DNA from 3 places in the Lentilactobacillus curieae genome. Region 3 is predicted to be linked to each of the others. Evidence: riboswitches for the same ligand, from Rfam matches in the RefSeq annotation. Region 3 holds a riboswitch; each other region holds the start of a gene.

Region 1 (7,403 bases), 740 kb from region 3:
TTCTGTCTGCGAGCCCCAGTTCACTAACCATCTGATCAATTTGTTCGTCAGAATAGTCAGCGGTAATTCGGTGCTGTTTTGATAGTTCAAGTTCTTCTTGGATAGTAATTGCCAAGAATTGATTTTCTGCGTCTTGAAATAATAGGCTGACGCTTTTTGCGTAAGTTAGTGCCCTAATTTTTTTGATGTTCTTTCCCTGAAAGAAAACTGCGCCTTCATAAGGCAGTAGCTTTGTCAGGGCTGAGAATAAAGTCGACTTTCCAATTCCGTTTTCGCCGGTGATCAGGGTCGTTTTTTGTTGATAAAAATTAAATTCTCCCAGTTGCAACAATGTTTCTTTATGGGGATCCAGTTTGAAGTCATTCAGGTAAAGGATGTTGTTATCCTGTCCAGTTGGCATGCTTACCGGGATTTCTTCGATTTGGTTTTCAGCGAATCTTTGGAAAAACGCGTTGGCAGAATCGGTGTCTAGCTTAGAAATCTGACGGGTAGCTGGATCCAGATAAAAGAAGTTGTCGATTAACCCTTGATAGTTGCTCAAATCGTGGTCGGCTAAAATAATTGTCTTCCCGAATGTTGTTTGAAGCTGTTTTAACTTATTGATCAGGTCCGTCCGAGTATCAAAATCAATGCTGGCAAATGGCTCATCGAGAACAATCACGTCAGCGTCCATGGCAATAATGCTGGCGAGTGCCACTCGTTGCTTTTGCCCACCGGAAAGGGTGCTGATCTTTCGGTTCTTCAATGATGTGATTCCCACGAAGTCAAGGGCATGATCAATGATGCGGTCCATCTTAGCAGGGTCAGCTTGGATGTTTTCAAGGACGAAGACCAGTTCATCCTTGACCACGTCCATAGCAAACTGTTGATTTGGGTTTTGAAACATCATGGCGACAAGCTGGTTCTTGGTGTTTTGGGAAACCTTAGTGATGTCTTGACCAGAAAACTCAATGGTCCCCGTTGATTCACCTTCCACAAAGTTCGGGTACAGGCTCGCAATGAACTTCAACAGCGTAGTCTTACCACTCCCAGATGGTCCCGATAATAGTGAAAATTCACCGTCAGGGAAGGTGAGGTTTAGGTCTTTAAGAACCCAGTCGTCCACGCCTTGATATTTAAAATTAAAATGAGTTACTGCAACGTCAGCCATTAATAATCCCTCTAATTAGTTGATACTGATAGGTGGCTCTTATCAAGCATGTTGGTGATTGCTTTGGTAAGTAGGCCACCAAAGATGAATGTTGAGATGTAGCGGGTAATAAATAGTGCCACAATCATCAGTGGTGCGTAGTGACCGTACCCGTTTTTGATGATGTCCCAACCAAAGGTAACCACAACTGTGGTCAAAATGGATAGGTTTAAACCAAACCAACCGTATTTTTTGTAACCAGTTAGGGCAAATCCAAGTTCAGAACCAATTCCTTGAACTAAACCAGAGATGAATGCCCCAGCGCCCCATTGGCCACCAAGAAATACTTCGACTGCTGAACCTAGGAATTCACCTAAGAAGGCAGAACCGAGAGTTTTGATCAGGTAACCAGTTAATGGCCCAGCCATTGTCCAGAGTCCCATGAGGATATCATTGGCAAATGGTGCCATTCCGAGTGGGGTAAGGGCAACGGTCAGCGCAGTATAGAGAAAACCGGCCCCCCAGAAGATGATTCCGCTAAAGATGGCAATTAGCGCAACCAGGATAATGTTGTGCAAAGTCCAAGGACTTTTTTTCTTGTTTTCCATGAAACAAGACCTCCAAAATTTATTTCATACAAACTATGGAGATTGGTCTACAGTGAATTCTTTTGTTGGCAAGTATAAATCAAATGAATAATTGATAACTCTAGCCAAACAAAAAGGCCCACCCTGACTAGGGTGGACCTTGATAAAATTCATCGTAAATGCAGTTTATCCATTAAAAAAATACAACGGAATTATGCTCCCTTCGCTGGTATTAGCCAGATCAGGTTCGATGGGTTTTATCTCAGCCTTGCGGCACCCCAGATAGTTGTATGATCGACATTCAGTATACAGGTATAGTTAGTTTTTAGCAATCGATTAATTAATTGTGATGCGTTAGAATTGAAGGTAGATTGATTACACTTTTAAAAATAAGGAGGAAGCGACATGGTTAAAGTCATTGCTTCTGATATGGATGGAACATTTTTAAATGATCAAAGTGAGTTCGATACTGAGGCATTTCAAGCTCAACTGGATCAAATGAAGGACAAGGGGATGCACTTTATTTGTGCGACTAGTAATACGTATGCCCACTCATTACGACAGTTTAGTCAAAATTCTGGGCCAATCGCCTACGTTTGCGATAACGGGGCGCACGTAATTGATGATCGTGGCGTTACTGTATTTGAAGATGCCATTGATCCTCTGTTGCTCCGCCAAATTATTGAGTTCCTACAGACTGATCGTGACTTTGTAGGAGCAGAGATTATTCTCGCTGGTCGTAACGGTTCGTACTGTAATCTTCCTGCTGAATCTGACCGGTTTAAGGATTCACAGAACTTTTACGAGGATCTCCAGTCAGTTGGGGATTTAACCATGATTTTTGATGCGATTTATAAGGTTGATTTGATGGTCGATGGTGCTAATGCTGTCCAAATGGCCCGTACAGTTAGGCAGCAGTTTGCTAATAAAGTCAACGCCGTTTCTAGTGGAATGAATGGGGTCGACATTATGAACTTTGATATCAACAAGGCCAACGGTGTGCAAGAATTGTTACGCAAGTGGCAATTAACGTTTGCTGATGTAGCAGCGTTTGGTGACAATGGTAACGATTTTGAGATGGTTAATGATGCAGCTGAAGGGTTTGCGATGAAGAATGCTGCTCCAGATTTGTTGGCGATGGTTTCAAACGTTACCGAGTATACTAATGCTGAATCAGGGGTACAAAAAAAGATCGCCGAGTATTTAAACTAAGAAGCGATCTTGATTTGCAAATTGATCTAGAACCTCCGGCAATGAGTATTCTGTCAGCTTGCCAGTGAAGCAGTCGGTGAATTGATAAGTTAAACTAGTGCAGTCCCACGCTGAGATGTAGTGGGTAAAGTTAAAGTTGGGGTGGTCATTCATTGTTGGTTTGAAAGGAATGGCTACCTCTGCGAGAGTTTGGCTCAGTTGCGCGAAGGCTTCCGGAGCATTAACGGGTTTGGGATTGCCATATTTAGTGATAGCTGCATAGACAAAGCGGGTGGTAGGCGTGTTTGTTGGTTCAGGAACCCGGTGCTCCGCAACTAGTTTGGTAGCTGCAGAGGTTAAGTTGTGGTTATTGATTTCAGCTAGATTAAGTTTACTTGCTAAATTTTCTACGTGGCTTTCATAAGTTGGTGAATTCGTGAGGACGCCAATGTTGTCAGTGATCACTTTGAGTCGTTTGTTCAATGGTTCGATGATGGCAACTTGCCCGCTAGGATCTTCGAGAATCCAGTGAAACGAATAGATTTCGTGGCCGGATAGCCATTCTCTACCAATAACGGCAATGTTATCGAGATTTCCCAACACATCAGCGATACTTTTGTGCTCGCCAAGTACCCAGAACAAGAAGTCCTGGGGAGTGAGGTTTAGTTTGTCTGCTGTCGGTTCGTTGAGGTAGTCAGCTTTGAGTGGAAACATTAATTCGGAACAGCTCAACCCCTCTGTGTTGATGCCGTCGGCAACCAGGATATCTTGATTATCAATGAGACGACCCCCACCAAGGTATGGGTACTTGATTTTCCGAGTACCTGCCAGTGGGGTGCGGTAGGTTGCGGATGAGATTATTACCGGTTTCCAGTCAGCTTTGACCGGAAAGTCCATTGTCCTGCCTGCTAGTACGTGATCATTAAGGGTGTCGATTGCTAAACTAGTGCACATTTTTTCACCTTCATCGCCATAGAATCATTTTCCAATTTATTTATAAATAGTGTAAACTAAACGTATTAACAATAAAAGGAGATACACCATGAAATCAGCTTGGAACTTAGTTGGAATGGGCCTTTGGCTCCTTCTGGTTATTTATCTAGTATGGATGATCCATGACATGCGGTCACGACGATTAAAGTTGATCGTGACTGAAAAAAAGTCATTCAGCTGGCCAAACTTTACGAGGTCAGCAATCGAGCTAGTGGTATTTTTGCTGGCACTGTGGGGGATGACTTACGCAACCATTTTCCAAGATGTTGCTAAACTAAATAAAGATGCTGTAAAGACTACTTATACATACAAACCATTGGTTTTACAATACGCAGAGCGTTCGCACTATGTCACTGTTTCACAGACAAGTGGGAGAAAACCAATGCAAACGTACTCATACTACATTGATGGTGGAAAGTACGAAGTAAATAGTAGTGATGCCACGATTTCTTACGGGAAAAATCCGCTGAATGTTTCTGCGGAAGCCTATAAGTGGAATAAGGAATGGCTAAAACATCTTGATGTTCGTTATCAACGAGCTTGGGTGGGAACAGTTACCACCACCTACAAGAAGAACTTTATGAACGGAATTGGTTTACATGCTGGCCGGCAAGCAAACCGCTTTAGCTTGATTCGGGTACCGGATAAGTCGTTCATGAAAACAGATGAATGATTGACTAGATCATAATAAAAAGACAGCGAGACAACTAAAGCACACATAGATGCTTTTATCGTCTCACTGCCTTTTTTGTTTGCGCGTGTAATCTCTAAAGTCTCAATTGAGAATTGTTTAACTACATCATCAATACACCGTCTGCAGACTTTAGTCCTAAAACATCCGCTGCGAGTTTATCCGCAGTTTGCAAGTTAGGATCGTTAGTTCCTGGGCGTGGACTAGCAGTGGTTGCCAGTCTCATTCCGTCCAATGGAACACCCCAAATGTAGATTGATGATTCCTGAACCCCGTTGGAGGTTAGTAATTGATCTGATTCTGGGTTAACGTCAACTGCTGCCAGACCTTCGTCTTCATCACGGACTTTAACCTTGTATTCACGAATCATTCCGTTTTGTTTCAAATCTTCGAGTAGTGGGTTGGCCGTAATTTCAATGTCGGCCTTTGGTACCCGAGCTTCAATTAATACGGAAGACTTGAATGTATCGGTGTTACGTTTTGGTGAGCCGGCAACAAACCAACCGTCCTCAGCCTTTACTTGCATCCCTGGTGCCATAACGGTCACGATGCCAGCTCTAATCAGAGCTGATAGTTGGGCTGAACGGAACGCTGGACCACCAACGGCTAGGAAGTTCCGGTCACGAATAAATTGGCCACGGAAGTCCTTCGCGTACTCGTCGCTAGAAAAGACGTTTTGAGCAACCAGTTTTCTTAATGTTGGGGCAAAGTCTCTAAATAGTTCGAGAGTTGAAGTTAGCGGACCAGTTTTTGACCCCTTCATGGCGTCTTCAACAATGTTGTTGAGCCAATTAACCACGATGTTTTGATAATCAGTGGTTGAAACTACTTTTACATCTTTGAATGGATCAAGAATGTAGTCCCAATCAAATAATTCTTCTTCTTTGAAGTGGTAGCTATCGATAACTGCTTGCTTGTCATCAGCCTCAATAAATTTCTGCTTGAACTCAGTGATAATTTCAAATGGATATTTATCATTCAAAAGTAAGGTATAGTAATAGAATTGGAAGTCTAATCTTACTAAGTCGATGAACTTTTCAAATGGTAGTTTGCCACCTTCAAGATTCTTTTGGATGTTTTCTTCAGTCAAGAAGACAGGCTTGATCATCTCACCGTAACGCTTTTCACTAACTGGTTTTGGATAGTAAGGAACGCCGTGACCTGATCCCGCAATAATCTTGGGCTCGCGACCAGATGGTTGGTAAAATAACGTCCCGTCATCATTTTTAAAGTATTGGCCACCGCGGCCTAAAGTTAATTCAGAAGCATAGTCCAAGAATGATAGACTCAATCCACGAATCAAGATTGGCTCGCCAGCAGGCAGGTCATCTAAATTAACATCGCCGGGATGAGTTGGTTGTAAGTACTTTAAGTCATGTTCTTCAGCGTATGAAGCGAGCTTTTGCTCCTCATCGTTGAGGTAGTTGTCTTGCTGACCAAGTGCCATAACGACTCTGTCAAAAATCTCTTCGTTATCAGAAGTGACCACGTTTACTTGATCACCTTGTTCGGTTCCTAAACTGATGATTTGCGACTTGATGATTTCCACTTCAGCGTTATGCGGAATTTGGCGAGTTAATTCCTGGTAGAACCACTTGATATAGCCACCGTAAAGTACTCGGGGAGCATAATCGTTAGGAGCAATGGTCTTCGCCTTTTCAATCATTTCAGAGTCGAAACCGTTATTGGTTAAAAATTTGTTGGCGGCGTCACTTCTTAGCCATTCAAATAGGGATGGACCATCATAAACCTTACTTGATAAGGTAACTGTTTTATCAGTAAACAAAGTAACTTGGTCAGCTGGGGAGTTCATTACTAGGCCGTTCCATTGGTCAGTTCTCCAAACCCGACCACCAGCCCCGTATGGGTCATAAATTTTAATGGTTAATGGGTCTTTTTGATCAGTTTTTTGCTTATATTGATTTAATAGGGCGGAGGTCACAAGAATCCCCCGAGGACCTGCCCCGATGATTGCAATTTTCATTGGTATCTCTCCTCAGAATTAATAGTCTTTTGGATCAACTTCTAAGGGACCAAATTCGTCCATGTCTGAATCTCTGAAGTCCCACCATTCGTTTTCGTAGCCGTCAAAACCCGCGGCGACCATTGCATCATTTAGTATGTTGTAATTTTTAGTTGCAGTTTGTGTCCAAGTGGCGTTGCGTTTTGCGCCGCCCTTGAAGTCGTCAAATGGAGTTGGCATCTCGATTTCACTGCCATCGGGCTTAACAAGTGTGATATCGAATGTTACGCCTTTTTGGTGACTGAAATTGGGATCGGGTTCTGCTACCCACATTGGGTCAGGGTAAACTTCGAACAACTTTTTTTGAGCGTAGGTTGGGCGATAAGCGTCCCAGATTTTAAGTCGGTAACCTTGCTGTTTGATCAGTTCGCTTGCTTTGGCTAATTTCTTCACCGTATCAATTCTGGCGATTGCTTGATCAAAGTCATACACCACTTGACCCGTGAAATTATCGGTCGTTGCGTACTTTAAGTCAACGAAAATGTCTGGGTCAGCGTCCTTAACGTTCATATAGCCTTGGTTCTTCTTATCCATGGCCGTTCCTCCTAAATGACGAATAATTTAGTTTTCGCTTTTGTTACCACGATAAATGCCGATATCATCGACGAAAATTTTCCCAGTGTAGTCCCATGATTCTGGTTCGGTCATTCCAACCTTTTCGTAAGCAATGGTTGAAGTTGAAGCTGCCTTGATGGCGGTTCCTAGTGGTTTACCTGTGTCTCCATTTAGACCAGAAGGGATGTCGATAGCATGAATGCTTGCTTTTGCAGCATTTGCCTTGTCGATAAT
Region 2 (7,403 bases), 120 kb from region 3:
GCAAAGTTAACTTCAGGAATCGATTTAGTCATGAAAGAAACGGGATTCCTACAAAAAATTAAGGGAGCTAATATTGTTTTGACAGGTGAGGGGGCGATTGATTTCCAAACTCAATTTGGAAAAGCACCGAGCATTGTTGCCCAAGAAGCCAAAGCGATTAATCCTGACTGCATGGTTATTGGAATTGGTGGTAAGGTAGGAGAAGATTTGGGGCCACTTTACCATTTGGGATTTGACTACATTGCTCCAGTGACGGTTGATTCACATCTAGGAGACTCAAAGATAAATGCAGCGAAAAATCTGGAATCAACAACCGCTGCAATTATCCGACAGCTTAACTAACGCATTATCCTTTTTTAATTTTATCTTTAGCTTGTCGGAATTGTCGTTGTTAGATGAACTAATTAGTGTAAACTATTAGGTAATAATTTAATTGAACTTAAACTCAATGTGAGGTAAGAAAATGAAAATTCTCGTTGTCGATGATGATAAAGAAATTGCTCAATTACTTGAAATTTACATTAGAAACGAAGGTTACGAGCCAGTTTCAGCTTACAGTGGTGAAGAAGCCTTAACTCGTTTGAGAACTGAATCTGATATTGGTTTGATGATTTTGGACGTGATGATGCCAGGGATGAGTGGAATCGAAGTGGTTAAGGAAGTACGTAAGGACTCGCAGATTCCAATCATTATCTTGTCAGCTAAGACCGAAGATATGGATAAGATTCAAGGCCTAATCAGCGGGGCAGACGACTACGTCACTAAACCTTTCAACCCACTTGAAGTAATGGCTAGAGTTAAGTCATTACTTCGTCGGGCTGAAGAACACGTGACTGACGATACTCCAGATGTTTTGGACATTGGTCCATTGACTATTAATAAGGATTCACACGAAGTTAAGACGATTACTGGGGCACCAGTTCAATTGACAGCTCTCGAGTTTGGAATCTTGTACCTATTAGCAAGTCATCCAAACCGAGTATTTTCAGCTGACGAAATTTTTGAACGGGTATGGAGACAAGAAAGCATTGTCTCTGCTAAGACCGTAATGGTTCACGTTAGTCATTTACGTGACAAGATTGAAGAAGCAACCAATGGTGAAAAAGTTATCCAAACTGTTTGGGGCGTTGGTTACAAAGTTGAAGCACACTAGTTTGGAGGAAACGGCGTGAAGTTAACTGGCCGCGAAAAAACTGAATTAATTTTTGAAGGAATCATAACGGTTATCCTGCTGTTGATGTTGAATTTATCAATCATAATTTTGATTCAACAATCAATCGAAGCCAACCCCGGATTACGAGACGGAATATTTATTATCAAGCGTTCGATTCTGATTGGCCCAGATCATTACCGCCTTTGGAGTTGGGAGAACATTTTTATTGTGTTGCTCCTGTTATTTGATGCAGCCGTTGTTTACTGGCGGCTGATTAGACGTTATCACCAAATGGAATTGCGACACATCATTTCAGAACTACATTACATTGCTAATGGTCATTTGGATCACCGAATCAACTTTAATTTGTCTGGAAACACCCAGTCAGTTGTTGATAGTGTAAACGCATTGGTTGATAGTGTTATTGATTCAATTAATGAAGAACGGGCGATTGAAAAGTCTAAGGATGATTTGATTACCAACGTTAGTCATGACCTGAGAACACCTCTAACTTCGATTCTGGGGTATCTTGGGTTGATCCAAGACAAACAGTACAGAAGTGATGCTGATGTGCTTAAATACACTGAAATCGCTTATTTAAAGGCCAAACAGATGAAATCTCTAGTTGACAACCTGTTTGAATATACGAAGGTTCGGCAAATGGATACTAAGTTGTCGTACAATCGTATTGATTTGACTCAGATGATGGAGCAGTTGGTTGCATCATTTGAGCTAGATGCAGCTAAACATGGACTTAAGATTTCCGCCAATGAGTCAGCTAAACAACTATTTGTTGAAGCTGATGCAGAAAAGCTCGGCCGGGTATTCAATAATTTAATCTCCAACGCTATTAAATACGGGGGTGGTGGTAAGAATATTTATTTGAAGGCGAAATTTATTTCTGATGAGGAAGCCCAAATTGATGTTTCTAATGATGGTCCTAAGATTCCTGGTAAGGCACTAGACCAAATTTTTGAACGTTTCTACCGAGTAGAAGAGTCGCGGAACAAGGACACGGGTGGTTCAGGATTAGGACTGGCCATTGCTCAGAGCATTGTTGCTCTTCATGGTGGTTACATTAAAGTCACATCAGATGATGAGTTGACCACATTTTCAATTCACATTCCAATCAAACCGGGGCAAAAGCTGACTTCGCAGCCTGATGACCCCAAATCGTTTGCCTAATTAAGGAGTTCCAAAATGAAGAAACGACCGATTTTAACAATGACGGTTACGATTATCGCTGCCGTCTTTTTTCTTGTACATATCCCATTTCAAGCAAATGCTGCTGGCACCGCTACCGATGATTTACAGATTAAGGCGAAAGCCTCTCTGGCCGTAGATGCCGGCACAGGGCAAATCCTGTATGAACAAAACGCTAAGCAACCTTTAGCTATCGCCTCAGTTTCTAAGTTGATGACGATTTACATTATTGACCAGCAAATTAAGACACACAAACTGAAGTGGAACTCGCCAGTAAAAATTGATTCTAAACTGGCTGAGTTGAGTACTGCAGCCGAACTAACGAATGTCACTCTTAAAGCAGGACACACGTACAACGTTAGATCATTGGTCAAAGCAGCCTTAGTTTCTTCAGCAAATGCGGCGGCAATAGCTCTGGGTAATAAAGTGTCTGGGAACCAGAAAAACTTTGCACTACTGATGCAAAAGACTGCTAAGAAGATGGGAATTAAGCACAGTAAGTTTTACAACGCTGCAGGATTGCCCAATAAATTAATGGGCAAGTTGGCACTGAGTGGCGTATCTCCAAATGCAGAAAACGAAATGTCTGCTGAGGGAGTGGGAATGGTTGCCACTAACCTGATTAATAGCTTCCCAGCGGTCACTAAAATTACTAGTTTAAAGAACTTTGTCTTTGCTGGAAGTCAGTATGAAGGTCATAATTCGTTATTGGGAACCAAAACAGTTGGGCATAATGTCAACGTTACCGGTTTGAAAACTGGGACTTCTGATAAGGCGGGGGCATGTTTTGTTGGTTCAGCCACATATCAAGGTCGTAAAATTATCACCGTAATTTTGCATGCAAGAAATACGTCACCAACTGACCCAGCTCGTTATGTTCAAACTGAAAAGTTGATGCGCGGGGTCGTAATCAATAACAGGCCCGTAAGAATCAATAAACGCTCCAAAGTTGATGGTGTAGAAGATATTTTGGTTAAGAATGCCAAAAATCAAACGGTAAAGCTCGGAACTAATCAAAATCGTTGGTTGTGGTTACCTAGTAATCAAGATTTGAAGGTTACTGGTCAATTCACTAATAAGGCTAAGAAAATTGAGGCACCATTATCTACTGATCAAGTGGTAGCCAAAGCAGAATTGAAAGTTAATGGACAAAAATTTGAGTATTTAAATGACCAAGATGCTAAAATTTCAATGACGCCTGTTAAAAAAGTTAAAAAGGCGAACGTTTTCGTATTGCTATTTAGAGCGCTTGCAAAACTCTTTTGAAATTCGAATTGCGTCTAAGAGGTTTATTAATTATCAATTTTCCAATATAATGTACGTTGGATTCATTTTTAAACATTGACTCTATTTTCAATTTTTTATTGGAGGAATCCTTTTGGCTAAAAATATGGTTAGATCCGACGCAGAGTTACCATACTGGCGTCGAATGCTAAACGTTTCACTACCAGTGGACTTAAGCTACATACCAATCGGACTTGCGTGTGGAATTTTGCTCCACGCATCCGGTTTTAATATTTACATGACCGCACTCGTATCGATATTAGTGTTCTCTGGAGGAGCACAATTTTTGATTGCATCGTTGCTGGCAACTAATGCCCCAATGTACTCAGTTGTGTTGATGATGTTCTTCCTGGAGTTACGATATGCGTTGCTTGGGTCAAGTCTATCCAAGTACTTACACGGTAAGTCACTTGGATTTACGACGCTGTTCGCGGCATCGATGAATGATGAAAATTACGCAATTAACTATTTGAAATTTTCAACTGATAAGAAATTTACTCCTCGGGATGCACTGAACGTTGAACATTACACGTTAGCATTTTGGACAGTAAGTAATATTATCGGTAGCGTAATTGGAAGTGCCATCACTATCAACTTAACTGTGGTGCATTTCGCATTGACTGCGCTATTCCTCTACATGATTGTGATGCAGTTGAAGAACGGGTTGATCATTTTCATCTGCATTATTTCAGGATTTTTAGCTGCGTTCTTCATGATGATTACCAAGTCTACCCTTGGGTTAGTAATCTCTACGTTGATTGCTTCTTTCATTGGTTTTGCCTTGGAAGCTACAATTCGGAAGAGATTACCCAAGAGTGGTTGGCTAAGGTCGATGAAGAACCCAGCTGGATCACCTAAGGACGCTAATGATTAGGAGTCGGAATTATGGAATGGAGTACAACACAACATTTTTGGTTGATACTTGCGTGTTTTGTCGTTGCGTTTGCGCCACGGTTGATACCGTTGTTGTTTTTCAGAAAAAGAAAAATCCCGTTATGGTTTAATGAATGGATGAGATACGTTCCCGTATCTTTGTTCACAGCCTTAGTGGTTAAAGACTTATTCATTAATTCTAGTTACCAAATTTCAATTGTGGATAAAGCCCCTGAATTGGTGGCTGCGGTGTTAGTTATTGGAATTGCGTACTGGACCAGGTCAATGACAATTTCAGTTGTTCTGGGTCTTGCGGCTGTATTTATTCTGGCGGTTTTCATCTAGAATTTGTTAAAAATTTTTTTCAATGAATGATATATGATTCATACAAAAGACGGAGTTACGATATTAAATCGTAACTCCGTCTTATTGTTTTACAGATGATGGCCATTTTTTAGGTGGCCTCTTTTATTCAGCGCCAACAAAATAATATACCCAATAATCACCCCGACGAGTGCACTGAGAAAAAAGCTAGGGATGAATATATAAAGTGCACCTTTGGCTCCCATGAGCCAGCTCGCAACTGGGTAAGCGACAATTGCCCCAATTATTCCGGTTCCAATCAGTTCACCAAATGTGGCAGCCAGGAAGTTCTTGGTTTTTCTGAAGATCCAACCAACAAAGAATGCGCCAATCATACTCCCAGGAAAGGCGAGTACGGTACCAGTTCCCATAATGTTCCGGATAAGTGAGGTAAGGAATGCTTGGGTCAATGCCCACCAAGGTCCTAGCATTACGCCAGAGACTAGATTAACTAAATGCTGAACTGGAGCAACTTTAGCCGCCCCGACACTAAACTCAAACATACTACCACCGACGACTCCGACTGCTGAAAAGATTGCTGTCAAAACAAGTGAATAAAGCCTTTGATTACGCAAAATAAAAATCCTCCAATGTTCGACGACAGTAGGGGATTCTAAAAAAAGAAATCGGCATTTTCTTCCGCTGGCGCTAACCAGATCAAGTTCGAGGGTCCAACTTTCGTTGTCTCAGCCCAAGGGCACCCCTAATGTCATTCGAGTATTTTAATAGGTTTATTCTAGCATGGATATGTAGTTAACGGGGTTAATTTTTGGACTTTTGATGATATTTCCAGGTTAGACCAGCGATACCCCAAGCAATGATGAAGATGAACAGTAAGGTGACTCCAAGTGTATGGAAATCGAGGTGAGTAATTGCCACAATCCATTGGTTATTCCAATTAAAGTTAGAGGCAAGACTTTGCAAAACATCAATTGAACCAATTAGAATCGCCGCAACTGCAGATATTCCAGTAATGATGATGTTGTACTTTATTTTTCGGGATGGAGACGACAAGAACCAACCATATGCAGATGTCATAAAAATTCCATCAAGAGTGTCCATTAAGCACATTCCGGCAGTGAATAGTAGCGGGAACCCAAGCACAATAATGAATGGAACTCCTTTGGTGGCAGCGACGACTGAAGTGGTCATTACCGCAATTTGGGTTGCGGTATCAAAACCAATCCCAAAGAGAAATCCAACAATCATGACTTGCCAGTTGTGATTGATCAGACTGAGAAACTTATTAAGTAACTTAAAGACCCAGTTAGTTTTATCTGCAGGTTTGTCGGGGTTACTTTTGATTAAAGACCACAGTAGATAAACGTTGATTGCTGCCAAGAGGAGAAGGGTGATCCCAGCAATTAAAGTGCCAAATACATGACCGAATTCGGTAATGGAACCTTGAGATTGTTTAGTTAGGTCGACCAGACCAACTGTGAACATGGTCATTAAAAATACGACAATGGAGTGACCAAAGGAGAATGAAAAACCAACTCCGTGGGTGTTTTTACCTTCATTCATCATTTTACGAGTAATGTTGTCGATTGCTGCGATGTGGTCGACATCAAAAGCGTGTGATAGCCCAAGAGTGAAGGATAAGAATGCAAGGGTAATGATTGTTGGGTAATTGCCTGCAAAACTTAAGATTAAGCCAAGCCCCATGGTGAACAAGGCAGTGATTACAGCCCCATATTTTATGATATCCGTGCGTAAAGCGTACTTGTGATATTTGATTTCCATGATTGCCACCTCAAATTGCATTGATACAATATATGGTAGTTCATTTTTATCGCAAGTACAATATATAGGGGCTACATGATTAAGTTGTTTAAAACTGAAAATTGAATTCGAAATTTGGGGGATTGTTTTTCAAAAGAACTGGGGCTAATATATCTATGTTAATAAGTTCACAAATACGGAGGATATACAATGGCAAACAAAGTAGCATTAGTAACAGGTGCCGGACAAGGAATCGGCCAAGCAATTGCTGAAAGATTAGCAAAGGATGGCTTTTCAGTAGCATTAGTTGGTCGTCACTTGGACAAGGTTCAAAAAGTTGCTGACGAAATCAATGGTAACGGTGGTAAGGCACTTGCAATCAAAGCAGATGTTTCTGACCGTGATCAAGTATTTGCTGCAGTTGAAGAAACGGTTGAAAAATTTGGTGACTTCAATGTCATTGTTAATAATGCAGGCCTTGGCCCAACCACTCCAATCGATACAATTACACCTGATGATTTTGAATGGGTATATAAAGTTAACGTTGGTGGAGTTCTTTGGGGAACTCAAGCTGCTCATAAAGCATTCAAGGAATTAGGCCACGGCGGAAAGATTATTAACGCTACCTCACAAGCAGGGGTTGTTGGTAACCCTAATTTGGCACTATACGTTGGAACTAAGTTCGCAATCCGCGGTATTACCCAAACAACTGCTCGTGACTTAGCTTCAGAGGACATCACTGTTAATGCATTTGCTCCAGGAATCGTTAAGACACCAATGATGTTTGACATTGCTCATGAAGTTG
Region 3 (7,403 bases):
AGTTGGTGTTGGCGTTGGATCCGGCGTTGGTGTTGGCGTCGGCGTTGGATCCGGTGTTGGCGTCACCGGAGGAGTCGTTTCTGTTGGCTTTTCCACCCGGGTCACACCACTCGTCTTAACCCAGCCACTCAATTGTGGGTGCGTTAAATTGCGAACGTAGAAATATCCGGTCTGTTCACGGGTCATCATTACTGCATTGGTAACCCGCAATTCATCATCTTGATAATTTGTAGTGTTATTCAATATCCGTTTTGCCTTATACTGAGCATTCTTTGGATAGTTCCAAACTGATTGGCCAACATTGTAGTGATAAGTTGCCCCGCCAATTCCAGCTCCCTCAGGAGTGGCAATTGACATTGTTGTACTGGCACGCTTAACTCCGCCAGCAAATACCTTTTTGGTTTTGCCACCGTAGATCCAGCCACGATACTTTTGGTCAAAGGAAAAAACTTTATAGTACACACTCTTTCGTGAAGTTGTCGCCATCTTATAAATCCTAAAGTACTTAGCTGAACTCTTGGCACTTCTCAACTTCTTCATTGTGGTGACGGTCGCTTTCTTCTTAGCACCCCGGAGAGTTCCGGCAATATTATATAAAGCATTCTTCCCTGTTGGAACAACATTTCTTTTAGTTCCATGGATCTCGGTCAGGTAGCGATTAGAAGTTACCTTGACTCGGGATTTTGCTTGGGCATCTGTTAAATTACACGCTGCAGTCACTCCCAATGCAACTAACGGGAGTAATAATAGGTGAGTTTTGAGCTTCATCATTAAAACCTCCTTAACAAAAAAAGAATCAACTATCCACATTTATAGTAACAAATATGCATAGTTGATTCATTTTTGAAGATTAGTATTTAACTGTCTTAAGCTCACTGACTGTTCGGTTGATGTTATCACTTTGGGCAATCACTGAAATTACAGAAACGCCGGCCACACCTGTCCCTGCCAATTCTGTAACGTTATCTTCGGTAATCCCACCAATAGCAACGACTGGATAGTCACTCAGCTTAACCAATTTGGCAATTTCTTCTGGGCCAATCACCGGATCAGCATCTGCTTTAGATTGTGTTGTAAACGCCGGACCACTACCAATGTATGCTAACCCAGAAAGCTGATTTGCTTCCTCAACTTGTTCCTTAGTATCACAAGAAAGGCCGACAAATATCTGGTCGCCAACTTCAGTGATCACCTGACCTACCTTTTGATCCTTTTGACCGACGTGAATTCCGTCAGCCCCCACTCGCTTAGCCAACGCCACGTCATCATCCACAATAAACGGTACGTTGAAATCCTTACATAATTTCTTTAGAGTAACTGCCAGTTTGTACTTGGCTTCCCCTGTCAGTGAAGTCGGCCCCTTTTCCCGAAACTGAAACGCTGTAATTCCAGCGTTGAGAGCCTCAGTCAAAACAGAAACAATCGTCTGGTTTTCGTTTTTAATATCTTGAGTTCCACAAATAAAGTAAGCGCCTAGGTGCTTTGATTCAAATTTAATCGTCATCGTTTTCTCCCTCAATCTTTGCCCAATGATTCAGTGGACCATGTCCGTGACCCACTTGAATTCCGTCAGCAATGGTGGCTGAAACGTAGCGTTTACCGATTCGAATCGCATCTTCAACACTCTTACCCTTCGCCAATTCAGCAGTAATGCATGAAGACAGCGTATCTCCAGTTCCGTGAGTCCGGTTGGTGTCCACTCGGGGGCTTGTGACCCAGAAACTATTTCCGTCCTCAAGCAGGACAAAATCAGAAGACTTGCCTTCAGAAATATTGTGGCCACCCTTAACCAGTACGTTTTTAACCCCCATATCTTGAAGCTTTTGAGCAGCAGTTTTCATATCATCTTCTGACTTAATCTGCATCCCCGTTAATTCTTCTGCTTCAGGTAAATTAGGGGTCAAAATTGTTGCTAATGGTAGCAATTCTGTTTTTACCGTTTGGATTGCGTCCTCAGACAATAGTCGAGCGCCACCCTTGGCAATCATCACTGGATCCACTGTAAGTGGCCCTAAGTCATACTTCTTCAGGTTTTCAACAACCGCTTCGACCGTTGGCACATCTGCCAACATTCCGGTTTTAGCTGCCCGAATTTTCAAATCTTCTGCCACGGACTTGAACTGCTCATCAATCATCTTCTTGGGCATTGCCATAAAGTCAGCAACCCCCAGAGTATTCTGAGCAGTCACCGCAACCACGACCGCTGCTGAAAACACGTGTCGTTCCTGCATTGTTTTAATGTCTGCCATTACTCCAGCACCACCGCCACTATCTGTACCAGCAATTGTCAGAGTTTGAACTGTCCCGTTTACCATTTATCCGCTCTCCTTAATCAAACTGGGCGTGTTTTTCAACATCAGCCACTGAAATCAAGTGCAACTCATCAATCAACTGGGGACCAAATGAGCCCGCCAAAGGTTGATCCATCCGATTAGCCACTATTTCTCCGGCAACTGCAAAAACCGTTGCTGCAACTTGGGCCGCCTCAAAGTAGTCGTCTTCAATTGCCACAAACGTTCCGATTGTGCTTGAAAGCATATCGCCTGAACCAACATGTAGTTTGAACAAATCAGTGTTGTTATAAACGCGAACAACTGCGTCACCATTTGTAATAATGTCAGTTTTACCGCTCAGAACAACAACACAATCACGTTTTTTTGCAAGCGCCTTAGCAATTGCCTCTAAGTCAGCATCCCCTTCACCAGCATCGATTCCCTTAGCTTGCCATTCAACATCTGCTAATGCGGCAATTTCACCGGCGTTACCACGAATAACGGCCACATTAATGTTATCGAGCAATTCATTACATCTATCTAACCGATACTGAACCGCCCCAACGGCAACTGGGTCAATCACGATTGGCTTATTGTATTGGTTGGCATACTTAGTTACAGCCGCAATTTGATCTAACTGGCCTTCAGTAAACGCCCCTAGGTTGACCGTCAACGAATTAGAAATCTTGATCATTGCCTCAGCTTCATTTTTTTCTTCGGACATGATTGGAGATGCCCCAATGGCATTAATTCCATTTGCGACATCTTGAACAGTGACGAAATTAGAAATATTAAAAGCAATTGGATTTTGTTTCCGTAATTTACTTAGTAGATCAATTTTCATGACAACTCTCCTAAAAATAAAAATACCGTCACCCAGACACTTTTGCATGGATGACGGCTTTATCAGTCGAGTTGACACATTCCCTACGCAAGTGTTGGCTTACAGGTTCAAAGGGATCAAGTTGATAAAACTCGTCTCAGCTGCTACGGCAGCACCCCTAGTGTTTATAGGTTGATTTTACTTGGTTTCGGTCTCTGGGTCAATTTGATTTCGTTGTGCCTTTTCCTTATTGACCATTTTTTGAGCCATAGTTCTAACTTGATCCATCAAGGCATCAAACGCCTTGTCTGGAAGAATCTTTTGTAGTGCAATTGATGCCTTAGCACCAGTGCCACCTGCGTAACGAGCTTTAGGTTTTGCAGAAAATGCAGCTTGGTCAACCATTCTAGCAACTACCATTGGTTTAGATGCGTAACGATATGCTAATTCAAAGAAGTCGGCAACCTTGCGACTAGCTGCTGCGTATGCGCCATCACCAGAAACTTCATTCAGGCTCTTCATGGCAATCTTGCTCCAGTTGGACTCAATTGCACCTGGTTCAACGACAACAACATCAATCCCAAATTCTTTAAGTTCTTGACGAAGTGAATCGCTCATTCCCTCAATCGCATACTTAGAACCAACGTACCAGCTAGCCAAAGGCATTCCGGTCTTGCCAGCCATTGATGACATGTTGATGATGCGACCAGAACCTTGTTCTCTCATGATTGGCAACACTGCCTGAATCATTTTCATTGCCCCAAACACGTTGACTTTAAACTGGTATTCACCATCTTTAAGGTCGACATCTTCCAAGGAGCCAAACGAACCAAAGCCAGCATTGTTTACCAAAACATCGATATGCCCCGCATCATCATAAATAGTTTGCACTGCCTTGTCGATACTATCGTAATCAGCAACGTCCACAAATCCAGTCTTGATTCCTAAATCATCAAGTTCATTCATCTTTTCTACTCGGCGAGATAGAGTGTACACTTCCATACCGTTACGGTATAAATGTTTAGCGATTTCTTTACCAATCCCAGAAGAACCGCCCGTAACAACTGCCACTTTTTTAGTCATAAGTAAGGCCCCCTATTTATTGTTTAACACCTTAATCATACCATTAATTGAGTTTGAGACTGAAACATAGGTCTGGAAAATTATTGGCTTTCTTCCTAATTTGAATCAATTTTATTTGAAAAACTATGCTTGAGAGAATAGACTTTTAGTAAGTTAAATTAAGGAGGAACAAACATGTCATTAACTGATACTTACACTTTATATAACGGAGTGAAAATTCATCAAGTTGGTTTTGGTACTTGGCAATCAGCTGACGGTGATGAAGCCTACAAAGCTGTTAAGTGGGCTCTTGAAGCCGGCTACCGCCATATCGATACCGCTGCCGCATACGGTAACGAAGAAAGTGTTGGTAAAGCGATCAAAGACAGTGGAATTCCACGTGAAGAGCTCTTTATCACCACAAAACTATGGAATGAAGATCATGGGTACGAATCAACCAAAGAGGCCTTTGGCAAGTCCCTAGAAAAGCTTGGCCTCGACTACGTTGACCTTTACTTGATTCACTGGGCCAACCCAGTTAAGTTCCGTGACAACTGGAAAGAAGCAAATGCCGGTAGTTGGAAAGCATTTGAAGAATTCTACGAAAATGGCACCGCAAAGGCCATCGGAGTATCTAACTTCCGACCAAAACATTTAGATGCCCTATTGGAAACTGCTAAAGTTAAGCCAATGGTTAACCAAATGTTTATCAACCCTTCAGACATGCAACCAGGGGTTGTTGAATACAACAATGATCACGACATTTTGACAGAAGCGTACAGCCCACTTGGAACCGGTGCTATCTTCAAAATCCCAGAACTTAAGGAAATTGCTGACAAATATGGTAAGTCACCTGCCCAAGTTGTTTTACGCTGGTCACTGCAACATGGCTTCTTGCCACTACCAAAGTCAGTTCACGAGGAGTACATCAAAGCCAACACTGAGATTTTTGACTTTGAATTAAGCGAAGAAGACGTGAAGACAATTGATAGTTTCCACGGTAAGGCTGGGTTGGCAACGGATCCGGATACGACGGACTTCTAATCTAATATAGAAGCAACTAAATAATAAAGCTACACTAATTAAAAATAGCCAAATGTGCACTGGATAGAACACGTAGAAGAAATTCCGCATGCTCTTTCCCTTTTGGCCGTTGTACATCGACAAAATCACGATTGAGAATACCAACATCCATTCCGTGTTGGTGGTAAATGCATGACTTGGATCCATCAAAAAGATGGCTACAGCTACAGCCGAAATCCCAATCATTTGCCACGAACGCTTCTTCCTCAACAAGTACAGCAATGGGGCAACATATAGGAGTACGCCACCTTCTGCCATAGTTACACTTGGGAAGATAAACAGAACGCTAACTAATTTAGGAAGAGCTGCGAACAAACTCATCTGAACAACTGACCAAACGATTGGGATAAGGATAATCCCAATCCCCTTAGCTATTTGTACACCCGAGTGTTGCTTAATTCCATCCTCTATAAAGCTAATTCCATACATCGTGAAAACACCTAAAAACAGGGTTCCAAAGATATTATTTAATAATGCAAAATCACCGATACTAAAGAAATGCTGAACAATTGCTGTACCAATATTCATAATCCAGAATCCAATCAGCAAGCGCATCATGTATCGAAGTCGATCATGTGTATGGATAAATCCTTCCACACTAATAAACATAAAAATTACAGCAACCGGCCGACCAATCCAATCAACCCAACCAGGAACAACTGGTTCAAACATTTCGTGGACGTGATCAATAAACATCATAATAATTCCAATTACTTTGATGTCAAAGTTAGTTAAACCACGCCACTTTCTTTGTGCGGTTTCAATAATAAACTCCCCCTTTTTGCTTTTTGACCATTGTAATTATTGCGGATGTGACAACGGTTGTCCACAAGTTGCACACTAGCTTTAACAAAAGGTAATAAATTTAAAAAAGAGGTAACCAACAGATTCAAAAAAGAATAATACTCAGTTAAGAGATAGTTAAGAATTCAAAAATAGATAGTTAAATTTCAGGTGTTAATCTCTTAGCGTAGTCAAAAAGGTAATGCAATTTGAGGAGGAATTTATTATGAAGAACATGAAGAAATTATTAACAATCAGCGCAGTTTCACTTTCAGGATTAGTTGGTTTAGCAATCGCAGGTAACAACAATGTTGCTAAAGCTGCTCCATCATTTCCAACTTACAAGGGAATTGCCCACGACGCTTTGGATCCCATGGGTTCAGTAAACTATACATCTAATAAAGACTTCAACATCGCTGATGGCATGTCAGGTGCTGGTTACTATTCAGGAGGAACTAAGTACCTCGGTCCTAGGAACGGTAAGAGTGCTGCGGCAGCTATTTCAACAATTCAAGTAAAGGTTTCTGATAGTAAAAAAGGTAAGGTCTTTAAAATTAAGACCATTAAACCAAGCATGAGCACCATGAAACAGCCAGCAGTTGGCCCTCGTTTAGACACAGTTCCTAACCTGAGCTTCAATGGTTTAAGTAAGATGAAATTATCTAAGATGGCACAATCGGTTGGTTTAATGGGTTACTCAGTCAACAAAGGAATGAGCGCAGGCAAGATGGCCTTTGACGGTAACTCAATGGGAGCAATCAAAGTCAACGCCAAGCGGATGGACACTAACAAGGGATACCGCCTCTTCGCATCCCTTTCAGCACTGAAGAATGCCCAAGGCAAGACCCTTTCAAAGGCTAGACTAACAATCAATACTAAGAGTGCTAAAGGTGCCATGGGTTCAGTAGCTAAGCTATACTCAAGCACAGGCAAGGCTAATACATTATTAACTGCTAAAGCCGGTGCTAAGGGTGAAGCAATGGTCAAGCTTGGCAAAGGTGACGTTAAGTTATTAGTTGCTAAAGCTAAGAACGTCAAAGCTGGCACTTACCAAGCAAACTTGGTATTTACCCTTGCTAACAGTGCAAGCGCCTCAGCAAGCAAAGCTAACGCTAACGCAATGAGAACTCCAAGCGACTTGAGCTAAATTTTATGTAATTTAGATAAAGCGAAGCTATACTTAAATCACAAGTATGGGTTCGCTTTTTTTAGGAGGTGAGATGAATGAGCGCAACTATTTTACTAGTCGATGACGAACCATCAATTACCGATATCAATAGCAAGTATCTTGAACGAGCTGGATACAACGTTCATATTGCCGCCAACGGAATTGAAGCCTTGGAATGGCTAGATGATCATACCGCTGATTTAATCGCCAC

The links. A riboswitch is a leader RNA that binds a small molecule or an ion and turns the genes downstream of it on or off. The one in region 3 is predicted to bind thiamine pyrophosphate.
Region 1: another riboswitch for thiamine pyrophosphate. It lies ahead of PL11_RS05450 (ECF transporter S component); the one in region 3 lies ahead of thiM (hydroxyethylthiazole kinase).
Region 2: another riboswitch for thiamine pyrophosphate. It lies ahead of thiW (energy coupling factor transporter S component ThiW); the one in region 3 lies ahead of thiM (hydroxyethylthiazole kinase).

The regions. Positions count from the first base shown of each region.
Region 1 is NZ_CP018906.1:1,150,174-1,157,576, forward strand. It holds gene PL11_RS05445 (ABC transporter ATP-binding protein) at 1-1,150, opposite strand, end outside; gene PL11_RS05450 (ECF transporter S component) at 1,162-1,737, opposite strand; TPP riboswitch at 1,917-2,007, opposite strand; gene PL11_RS05455 (Cof-type HAD-IIB family hydrolase) at 2,122-2,928, shown strand; gene PL11_RS05460 (linear amide C-N hydrolase) at 2,920-3,861, opposite strand; gene PL11_RS05465 (LVIS_2131 family protein) at 3,950-4,573, shown strand; gene PL11_RS05470 (FAD/NAD(P)-binding protein) at 4,695-6,575, opposite strand; gene PL11_RS05475 (M15 family metallopeptidase) at 6,594-7,148, opposite strand; gene PL11_RS05480 (NAD(P)H-hydrate epimerase) at 7,176-7,403, opposite strand, start outside.
Region 2 is NZ_CP018906.1:284,551-291,953, reverse strand. It holds gene PL11_RS01635 (glycerate kinase) at 1-342, shown strand, start outside; gene croR (response regulator transcription factor CroR) at 464-1,153, shown strand; gene PL11_RS01625 (sensor histidine kinase) at 1,169-2,338, shown strand; gene PL11_RS01620 (D-alanyl-D-alanine carboxypeptidase family protein) at 2,354-3,622, shown strand; gene PL11_RS01615 (AzlC family ABC transporter permease) at 3,747-4,514, shown strand; gene PL11_RS01610 (AzlD domain-containing protein) at 4,526-4,858, shown strand; gene thiW (energy coupling factor transporter S component ThiW) at 4,948-5,451, opposite strand; TPP riboswitch at 5,494-5,591, opposite strand; gene PL11_RS01600 (HoxN/HupN/NixA family nickel/cobalt transporter) at 5,639-6,619, opposite strand; gene PL11_RS01595 ((S)-acetoin forming diacetyl reductase) at 6,809-7,403, shown strand, end outside.
Region 3 is NZ_CP018906.1:408,677-416,079, forward strand. It holds gene PL11_RS10335 (hypothetical protein) at 1-768, opposite strand, end outside; gene thiE (thiamine phosphate synthase) at 851-1,504, opposite strand; gene thiD (bifunctional hydroxymethylpyrimidine kinase/phosphomethylpyrimidine kinase) at 1,494-2,315, opposite strand; gene thiM (hydroxyethylthiazole kinase) at 2,329-3,117, opposite strand; TPP riboswitch at 3,180-3,286, opposite strand; gene PL11_RS02145 (oxidoreductase) at 3,295-4,179, opposite strand; gene PL11_RS02150 (aldo/keto reductase) at 4,354-5,202, shown strand; gene PL11_RS02155 (conjugal transfer protein TraX) at 5,119-6,009, opposite strand; gene PL11_RS02160 (WxL domain-containing protein) at 6,251-7,171, shown strand; gene PL11_RS02165 (response regulator) at 7,249-7,403, shown strand, end outside; gene PL11_RS02170 (hypothetical protein) at 7,393-7,403, opposite strand, start outside.